One region of the Paenibacillus sp. G34 genome, then DNA from elsewhere that is predicted to be linked to it. Evidence: riboswitches for the same ligand, from Rfam matches in the RefSeq annotation. Region 1 holds a riboswitch; the other holds the start of a gene.

Region 1 (5,180 bases):
GCTGAATTTGCGGCGAGTGTGTATGAGCGTTTGAATGTGGCCTTCAAAGTCGTAAACCTCGGTGGCGGGTTCGGAATCCGTTATATCGACGGGGATACACCGCTTGAGGTCGCACAGTACGTGAAGGCGATTACGGATGCTGTCAAAAATCATTTTGCTCAAATCGGTTACGCTGTGCCTGAAATCTGGGTTGAGCCGGGCCGTAGCATCGTAGGTGAAGCGGGTACAACGCTCTATACGGTGGGTACGAGCAAAGACATTCCAGGCGTGCGTAAATATGTTGCAGTAGACGGTGGTATGACCGATAACCCGCGTCCTGCGCTGTACGAATCCAAGTATGAAGCTGTGCTGGCGAATCGTGCTAACGAAGCAGCAACAGAAACCGTATCCGTAGCGGGTAAATGCTGCGAGAGCGGTGACATGCTGATCTGGGATCTGGACTTGCCGAAGGTGGAAAGCGGTGACTTGCTTGCCGTAGCCTGCACAGGCGCGTATAACTATTCCATGGCGAGTAACTATAACCGGATTCGTCGTCCGGCAGTTGTATTCGTCAAAGACGGTCAAGGTGATGTGGTCGTACGCCGCGAGTCGTATCAGGACATTATTCAAAATGACCTCGTTCCAGCACGTATTGGCAAACAGGCAGTTACACGTTAATTCATCAAATTGATACACTGAATAGGAATAATCATGTTCCTATAGCACAAGTTCTATAGCATAGAAGAGGACGGAACGGGATTACCCTTTCCGTCCTTTGCTGAGCATATGACTTTGATTTAGATACTTTTGTCTGTGCATCGAGAGCAGAAAATCAAAAAAAACGGCTCTTTCTTTTGCGATTCGGTTCTTTTCGGTGTACACTAAGAAAAGTGCTGTAATGCTTGACCACGAGTTTGGTATTGCGTCACAATTACTTTGCTCTATATTGAAAGGAGTCATTTACATATGGCGAAACAAGCGAAAATTAAATTGGCAAACGGCGGAGAAGTTCTGATTGATCTGTTCGATCAAGAAGCTCCAAATACCGTAGCAAACTTTGAAAAATTGGCAAACTCCGGTTTTTATAACGGACTCGTGTTCCACCGCGTGATCCCGGGCTTCGTAGCTCAAGGCGGATGCCCTAGTGGTTCCGGTACTGGCGGTCCTGGTTACACAATCAACTGTGAGATCAACCCGAACAAACACGAGCGTGGAACACTCGCGATGGCACATGCTGGCCGCAACACAGGCGGAAGCCAGTTCTACATCTGCTACCAACCACAGCCACATTTGGACGGACAACATACTGTGTTTGGTAAAGTAAGCAAAGGTATGGAGTTTGTTGATGCATTCGAAGGCCGTGACAAAATGGAAACTGTTGAAGTCGTAGAAGTTTAATTCGATCTGCAACAGAGTAAACACCTTTATGACCCTTGGTACGTTCCTATTACGGAAGTACCAGGGGTTTTGTGCATTTTGCTGCCTTTTTGCAAGATTGTCTTAGATCGTCTTGTCAAAATTAAGCTTAAAGGAACTGGCGGGCGAAGAGATCCTGGGTTATTCTGGCTAAGTACAGACTGAAGGAACCGAATACATGAGGTTTGACAGCACAATGGAGAGTACTGTACTTAGTTACTTTCATGAAAATTTGAAAGGATGTTGTTAACTTTGGAGGTTGTACAGCAGCTTAAATTACTTCAGCACATTTATAGTGGAAGTACGATTTGGGACGAGGAGTTGCGTGCTTCTAGACATACTATGCCTGAGGATGTAACGACTGAGCAGTTGCAGGTTTTAGAGGCAGCTGGACATGAACCCAATCGGTTTGTGAAACCCCAGCATGAGGAGACCATCAGTGAACTGAGAGCATTGGCTGAGCGTTGGACACTTCAGGACGCAGCTCAGGCTTTTGTGGCTTCGTTATGGTCGGCTCCGATGATCTGGCGTTCGCTTCTTACAGGTAAACTAATTGCAGCCTGCATGCCAGATCATGAATATAAGCCGTATCCTTCCAGTCATAAGTGCCAGATCTGCGGTTTGGACGTGAAAGACGGTGTAGATACATCGCTGCAATGGTACTGGCGGATGACAAACGGTACACCGCTGGACGGTGATATTTTTGGACATGTTCTCGCTATGAAGGAGATAGTCTCTTCCCAGGAACCTCCGGTTCCGAATGAATATGATCGCTGGACGCTGCGCGCCGTATTGACGGTATTGCGCAACCTGCCTCCCAAAACGCGTTACAGCAAGGCAGCAGATGCGCTCAAAAAAGAACAACTGCTGCCTTCGAAAAAGATATATGTATATCGTGATCTACTTGAAACGCTGGCACTGGTCGGCATTTTGGACACGCCAGAACAGCCAGGAATGATTACAGCCTTCACATCTTATGCCGAACGCGACAAGAGACCTAACACCCGAGTTGAGGTCCAGGCTCCTTTGGCATGGTGGGATTCATCTGTCGGAATTAACGAGGACAATCTGTCCCGAATTTTCGATGGGTTCGATTGCAGTGATGTGGCGCTAGGAGACAAGCCTGAACCGAATCCACAGTCGAGTGAGACCGTTATTGGTGCATTCGAAAGCAGACGAGGTGTGGGTTCCAAAGCCAAGGTACCGAAAAAATCTCCAGATGCCGGCATAGGTGAGGTGCAGCCAGGAGACGTATATGCGGTGAAAGTACTTAGTGGCGCTTGGGTGACCGTCTACTGTCATGAAGTGAAGGACAAACGTGCTATCGTCGAATATTTGGAGGGTGTATTCCCTGAAATGCCAGGAAAAGAAGAACTTATTTTAACCGTTCGTCCGAGGCCAGATGAACGCTGGCTATGTTCAGCAAGCGGAATCGACTCCACGAGCTGGGTAAGAAGAGTCGCCAGGGATATGGCAGCCCCTGCTGCTTCCCAGCCGAAACCTGGGAGTGTTCCGTTCCACGCTGCAAAGGATTTGAGGCACATGGCAAGCTGGTGTTTTCCTGACCTCTAGACTTTATTTTTTCCGTGGTTGATTGAAATCCGTGTCTCATGAGAGATGCGGATTTTCTAATATAATGCTTATTAAAAGTTAGTATGTGACAAAAAGAAACAAAAATAAATTGATTTTTTGACATTAAAGTGCTAACATCCAATTAATAACGAAAGCGATCCTTCAGGGCAGGGTGTAATTCCCTACCGGCGGTGATGCATATGTCGAGGAATTAAGTTTACCATACGACATGGCAAAGTCCGTGACCTGTCTGCCTACGGCAGATGGCTGATCTGGTGTGATTCCAGAACCGACAGTATAGTCTGGATGGGAGAAGGAGTGGGTGTATGCCAAGCAGGCTGCACTCCGCAGGAGTGATGTTACACAGCATTTATCATCTGATTTGATGTTGTGTAGGGAAAGCTTATTTTTAATGAGTTTTTCTGTACATAATACCGTAACAAAAGAGCTCTTTACCTAATATGTTGTATTCAACAAGGTATGTGTTTGTTTTCACTTGCCTGTTATGCGGATTTGGTGAAGTGTCGTTATGGTTGTACACCATTCACTCCTGTAGATGACAGTAGTCTCTCATCATCCCCACCGGAACGGATTGTTCGGTGGGGATTTTTTAGTTCAAGATTATAACCGTGGGGTGAACAATATATGGAAATGATCAATGATGAATTTTATATGGCGTTAGCACTGGATATGGCAGAACGGTCACAAGGACAGACTGGAATTAATCCTGTCGTGGGATGTGTCGTAGTTAAGGATGGACGAGTTGTTGGTCTCGGAAGCCATCTGAAGAGAGGTACCGGGCATGCGGAAGTGCATGCACTTAACATGGCTGGAAGCGATGCGGAGGGCAGTACCGTCTACGTAACGCTTGAACCTTGCAGTCATTACGGTAAAACTCCGCCCTGCAGCGAACGTTTGATTCATGAGAAGGTCAAACGGGTGGTCGTCTGTTGTGAAGACCCGAATCCACAGGTATCTGGCACAGGTATCAGTATGCTTCGTAAACAAGGTATCGAGGTTGAAGTGGGTGTTTTGCGCGAACGCGGAAGACGTATGAATGAAAAGTTTATTAAATTTATTACAACAGGGCTGCCTTTCGTTACCCTCAAAACAGCATCTACACTGGATGGCAAAATTGCTACTCGCAGCGGAGACAGCAAATGGATCTCCAACGAACCGGCACGTGAAATTGTACATGCGCTTCGCCATCGTCATCAAGGTATTATGGTTGGTGTGGATACGGTTATCGCCGACAATCCAGAGCTGACTACCCGTTTGCAAGTAGAAGGGATTAGTCCGGTACGGATCGTAGTGGATTCCAAGCTGCGTCTGCCTGTAGGCTCCAAAATGGTCAAGGATGGCCTTGCGCCAACGTGGGTGCTTACTACCGATGAGGCTAGCCAGGAAGCGGCAGAGCGCCTTGAAGCTTACGGTGTTGAGGTAATCCGCTGCGGCCCGGGGCCGCGCGTAGATTTGCTGCACGGGCTGAGCAAACTGGGAGAGCGTGATATTGGCTCCATTTTGCTGGAAGGCGGCGGCACACTGAATGGTGCGATGCTAGAAGCACGGCTCGTAGATCGGTTGCTTATGTTTATCGCTCCGAAGATTGTAGGTGGATATGATACACCTGGAAGCTTCCGTTTTGAAGGCGTAGAGCGCATGAGTCAGGCGATCCAATTGCATCAGCTGGAAATTGAGCAAGTTGGGGATAATATCAGTATTGGCGGCATTCCGGTTTGGCCAGAATAAGCCAGAGTAATGCATCACATTGATTTGGACTCGCAAGGATGCGTGCGACATCAAAATATGTACACAGTTTTAGATTAGGAGGCGGCAGTATGTTTACGGGTTTGGTGGAAGAAGTAGGTCAGATCCGGCGCATTGGCCGTAAAGGCGAAGCCTTGGTTCTGAACATCGGAGCTTCTGTCATTATGGATGATCTTAAGATTGGAGACAGCGTCGCAGTTAACGGGGTTTGTCTGACAGCTACTACGCTTGAAGGCGGAGGTTTTACGGCAGACGTCATGCCTGAAACGTACCGTCATACGAATCTGAGTCAACTCCAATCTGGAAGCAAGGTTAATCTGGAACGAGCCATGTTGTCCGGTGGACGATTTGGCGGGCATATTGTGCAGGGGCACGTCGATGGAACTGGAGTCATTGGTAGCATCACGCGGGATCAGAATGCGGTTGTATTTGAAATCAGGCCGGAT
Region 2 (5,180 bases), 380 kb from region 1:
AACAATCCTGATTATATTCATTATTAACTTATACCGCTATCTTAGTAGAAAGCGTTCTATTTGTCAACATACCTTACTCCAACCCCAATTTCATGTGAAAACAATGGATAATTGATCAGAAAAGAATGATAAGATGAGAAAGAGCCGTATTTTGAGATAACGGCCCTTTTGTTTTATTTTATGTCAGCTCTATTATGAAAAAACAACCCGGTCCGCATCGGACATCCGATATTGCGTCAACAAATATTCCGTACTCTGCGTGGCTTTGCGCCGAATTTCATCCAGATCGACGTGCAACAGCCTGCCCTCTCGCTTCACAGGTTTTCCCGCAACAAAAACCGTATCCACATTGGATGGATTGGCAAATTGCACAACAGCACCAATAGGATCATGCACAGGGAACAAATTCAGGTCCGTCGTACGAATCATGATCACATCTGCTTCTTTTCCCGGCGCAAGCGATCCTGTTTTTTGCTCCAGTCCTAAAGCCCGTGCACCCGCAGAGGTTGCAAATCGCAACACCTGGCTTGCCTGCAAACCGAGTTCACCCGGCATTTCGCCCTGTTGCAAAAGGTACTCATTCGTTCTGGAACGCTCAGCTTGCAACGCGAATTTCATCTGTGAAAACATGTCTCCGCCCGTCGAAGTCACGACATCTACCCCAAGCGTTGGCGTACCCCCGTGCTCCATAAAATGCCCTGTAGCTGGATAGCCATGTCCCATCATCATCTCAACTTCAGGTGTAACCGACAAAGAGGCTCCGCTGTCTGCGAGCATTTTGAATTCATCCATGCCCATCGTATTTCCGTGTACAACATTGATCCGTGGGCTAAGCAGCCCTGCCTCATACATGCGGCTAATCGAACGATCCGCTGATCCCCAACTGCCGAAACCGACATGCATCGAACAAATCGCGTCCAGTTCTTCTGCAAGCCGAATGTCCTGTACCGTTGTATCCCAGTGGCTAAACTCTGGTCCTCGAATAGCAAGTCCATAGGTGAGTAGTTGATCATTCGAAGAGAAATATCGCTCTTTAACCCCTCTAACATTTTCGGGATACGACAACTTGCTCTCACGATTCCAATACATCGTTTCTCCTGGCACACCATGGGCAAAAACTGCACGAATTCCTGCATCCTGCAGTCCTCGAATCAGCTCATCCGTATGTTCAGCTGAGTATGGCATGCTCCAGTCCAGTACCGTGGTGACGCCTGCATTAAGCGCTTCCAGCGATCCCAGCAGATTGGCAATATAGCTGTCCTGTGGGCGAAGCTTGCTTCCCATAGCGCCATAGTACAAATTTTGCAAGTACACGGGTAGGGACCAGTTGGTACCGGCTGTTTTGACGAGCGATTCCCACATATGCCGGTGTGTATCCACCAGTCCAGGCATAATAATCATATCTGAAGCGTCGATGACCTCAATATCTGGAGTATCTGACAACCCGATATTCGGTTGAATGGCCGCAATTAAAGAATCCTGAATAAGTACATCTGCCCTGTTATACTGACCAATACGAGCATCCATCGATAATACACAACCGTTCTTCAAAAGATAACTTGTCCCCATGAGACACCTCTCCCATCATAATGGTTTGTAAAATGATTTGATCTCCATTGCTTATTTCTTTTTACTCATGACTATAATTTCACTAGTTTATATATATTATATATCAATCGATAATATTTTTCAAATTCTGGAAGTTCCAACTTCGCTCTGTATAGAGATTCGCGGGTACGTAAGATGATTGAACTTAATTGTTAAACCGTATTGTTACAATTCATTCTTTTCCTCATTAGAACGCATCTTACGTTTAGCTCGAAAACGTCTAACCTTCATGAGATTGCCGCACATCTTATCATCACAATATTTCTGCGTTCTGCTGCGAGTATCATCATAAAATATCCATCGGCAGTCCGGATTGTCACAGGATCGAATTCTCTTCCCTTCGCCCTCCACGAGTGTCACGGCAAAATCAGCAGCAACCTCTGCCATCACCTGAGCCCAATGTCTATGAATGGGAACCAGCGCAACACCCAGTCCTTGATCTTGTGTAATTATTCGTCTAATCACTTCTCCAGCCATCATAAAATCATTCAACCAGGCCTGATCCTTCTCAGTAAAGAGCTTTCCGTTAGACAAACGAATAGCCAGAGACTGCAAATTATCTCTAAAACTTCTCATTGCGGATTCCTCTTCATTCGACGCCGGTACTGGCGCTCCCAAATTCCAACGATTCAAGAAATCTTGCTGCCAGCTAACCTTTCCCAGTCTGTCTTCTGATCGATCCCCGCCACGCCAATCATGATAATCACTGTTCACAAAATCTGTCCATAATCTATCCATTGGGTCCTCCGATTGATGTAACTATCTAATTTAGATAAAGATGGTTACAGTCATGCAAATTGTGTTATATTAATTGTAACCATTTCAACCCATATTAGCTAGTTACCAGCATGAAGATGCAAGAACGAGATGAGTCTGACATGAGAGGAATGAAATTTAAAAATGAAAACGGTCACCACAGCATTAGATGTATTGGTTATTCAGAATGAAGATACTTGGGATCAATGTAACTGGATTGTCCCATTGTCCAAGGCTCTGGAGGGGCTGAACGCCGAACAGGCTGCCTGGGTTCCTCCTTCAGGTGGACAGAGCATATGGCAGCTAGCCAATCATATGTTTTATTACAATCAACGGATTTTGGAACGTCTTCAGGGAAAAGAACCGTCTGTACCCGTTGCAGATTCCAACGTAGCTACGTTTGGGATATCCGGCGATCCATCAAACGAAGCTGGCTGGAACAAACTTATGGAACAAACCACGAAACTGGCTGAGCAGTTGCGCGATACCCTTTCTACATTAGAGGAAGCGAAACTTGAAGAAGCTTATATGGATTCCGAAGACAACTGGGCTCAGACGCTTGCCCGCTGGGTTCTGCACGATGCTTATCATGCAGGTCAGATTGTGCAGTTACGGAGGCAACAGGGATGCTGGAGTATTGTTTTCTAAAAAAACACTTGAACTGATAGCGTTTACAGGAATAAGATGAACTTCATAAGGTTACAACTTGTTCAATACACTAATTAATTGAATAGGATCTTCGGGGTAGGGTGCAATTCCCAACCGGCGGTGATGTTCTTATAGAACCAGCCCGCGACTCGCTGTTTAAGGTTCCGACCTGGTAGTAGCGACTGACTTGGTGCGATTCCAAGGCCGACGGTATAGTCCGGATGAGAGAAGATCAACACAACGGCAAGCCGTATTTGGGAAGTCTTTTTCCCTGACGCCTTGTCTTTGAATGGTCCCCCGTTTATTTGGCATACGCCAAGGACGGGGGATTTTGTCGATTTTGCCAACTGAAGATTCCGTGTTCTGACGAAGGAGTCCTGAATATGGAAAACACATCAACAGCATCAACGATTTATCGCAAGGAACGAAGCAACACCGGATTTTGGCTGGTTGTGCTGGGCGCAGCCCTCTGGGGTGTAGACCCGTTATTCCGCATCCTTTTGCTAAAAACGATGACTTCTACACAGATTGTTCTAATCGAACACATCATCGTCAGCCTTGTTGCGCTACCGGTATTATGGAAGTTCCGGGATGATCTGAAGAAACTGCGTGCGCGTCACTGGATTGCTGTTATCTTTATCTCTTGGGGCGGCTCAGCCCTGGCAACGGTATTATTCACTTTGGCGCTTACCCATAATGATCCCAACACGGTATTGTTATTGCAAAAAATGCAGCCACTCTTCGCGATTGTACTTGCGAAATTAATATTAAAAGAAACATTGCCACGTCACTTCGGCGGACTGTTCATCATTGCGCTGGCAGGAACATATCTGCTAACGTTTGGCTTCTCCCTACCGCTCGGCAACTGGAATAACTGGATTCATGCAGGTAGCCTGCTGTCTCTTGGTGCCGCAGCTTTGTGGGGTGGATCTACCGTTATGGGGCGATTAATGCTTGGGCAAGCTCGTTATGAGACGGTCACCTCCCTTCGCTTTGTCGTTGCACTTCCGCTCCTGATCTTCATGACCTGGAATGAAGGTGCACCTTGGACACTTCCCGCAGGTACAGGCGCACAGGCTGCTGTCATTCTGAATATTTTGGGGCAGGCACTATTGCCTGGCTTGCTCAGTCTGCTTCTTTACTATAAAGGATTGTCTTCAACCAAAGCTTCTGTAGCAACCCTGGCGGAACTCAGCTTCCCGATGGCTGGTGTACTCGTGAACTGGATTGCCTTCCGTACGCTGATAACCTGGGAGCAATTGCTTGGCTTTATCCTGATCTGGATCGCACTATTCCTGATCTCCAAACAGCAGGAACGCTCTACACCGATTGCCGAGGCCGCACCCAAACTTCGCACAGAGTAATACATTTTCATCTGGTACAAATAATATAAGCACTGTTTCACCTTCCGAGGTGAGCAGTGCTTTTCTTCTGCCGTTTTTTCTTCTATTGTGATGGCTTGATGTTTTGTCTTTTGTCTGTCTAGGTGGTACGATGGCTTATGGAACTTGGAACATGAAATCATTAAGGAACTATTTTCAGAGAGGAACGATTACTAATGTCTTCATTCTCATATACCTCCTATGACGCTATAGGGCTCGCCGAACTTATTCGCTCCCGGGAAGTAACCCCGGTTGAAATGCTCGAAGCTGCCTATGCACGTCTGGAAGAAGTCAATCCACAGCTCAATGCAGTCATTCGTACATATGAAACACGTGCTCGGCAGGAAGCCAGCATGGTTAAGCCTGGGGAACAGCCATTTGCAGGTGTGCCGTTGCTCCTCAAAGATATTTCTCAATCTTTGGAAGGAGAATTTCTTACCTCTGGATCACGTCTGTTCAGCGAACATCGTGCTCTTCGCAGCTCCAATTTCGTAACTCGTTTGCTCGAAGCAGGTTTTATTGTGATCGGACATACGAATACACCGGAATTTGGGTTGAAAAATATAACCGAGCCACGTCTACACGGGCCAACACGCAATCCGTGGAATGTGAATCATTCCCCAGGCGGCTCAAGCGGCGGTGCCGCTGCCGCTGTAGCATCAGGCATCGTGCCGCTTGCCGGCGCAAGTGATGGCGGTGGTTCCATTCGAATTCCCGCTTCCTTCAGCGGTTTGTTTGGGCTAAAACCAACCCGCGGACGCACTCCCGTTGGTCCGGGCGTTGGAC

What was found. A riboswitch is a leader RNA that binds a small molecule or an ion and turns the genes downstream of it on or off. The one in region 1 is predicted to bind FMN.
Region 2: another riboswitch for FMN. It lies ahead of AC1VYS_RS16200 (DMT family transporter); the one in region 1 lies ahead of ribD (bifunctional diaminohydroxyphosphoribosylaminopyrimidine deaminase/5-amino-6-(5-phosphoribosylamino)uracil reductase RibD).

Annotation. Positions count from the first base shown of each region.
Region 1 is NZ_CM166469.1:3,971,544-3,976,723, reverse strand. It holds gene lysA (diaminopimelate decarboxylase) at 1-657, shown strand, start outside; gene AC1VYS_RS17955 (peptidylprolyl isomerase) at 946-1,377, shown strand; gene AC1VYS_RS17950 (hypothetical protein) at 1,648-2,967, shown strand; FMN riboswitch at 3,122-3,289, shown strand; gene ribD (bifunctional diaminohydroxyphosphoribosylaminopyrimidine deaminase/5-amino-6-(5-phosphoribosylamino)uracil reductase RibD) at 3,613-4,716, shown strand; gene ribE (riboflavin synthase) at 4,806-5,180, shown strand, end outside.
Region 2 is NZ_CM166469.1:3,593,699-3,598,878, forward strand. It holds gene AC1VYS_RS16185 (amidohydrolase family protein) at 193-1,569, opposite strand; gene AC1VYS_RS16190 (CGNR zinc finger domain-containing protein) at 1,774-2,346, opposite strand; gene AC1VYS_RS16195 (DinB family protein) at 2,509-3,012, shown strand; FMN riboswitch at 3,096-3,249, shown strand; gene AC1VYS_RS16200 (DMT family transporter) at 3,396-4,376, shown strand; gene AC1VYS_RS16205 (amidase) at 4,571-5,180, shown strand, end outside.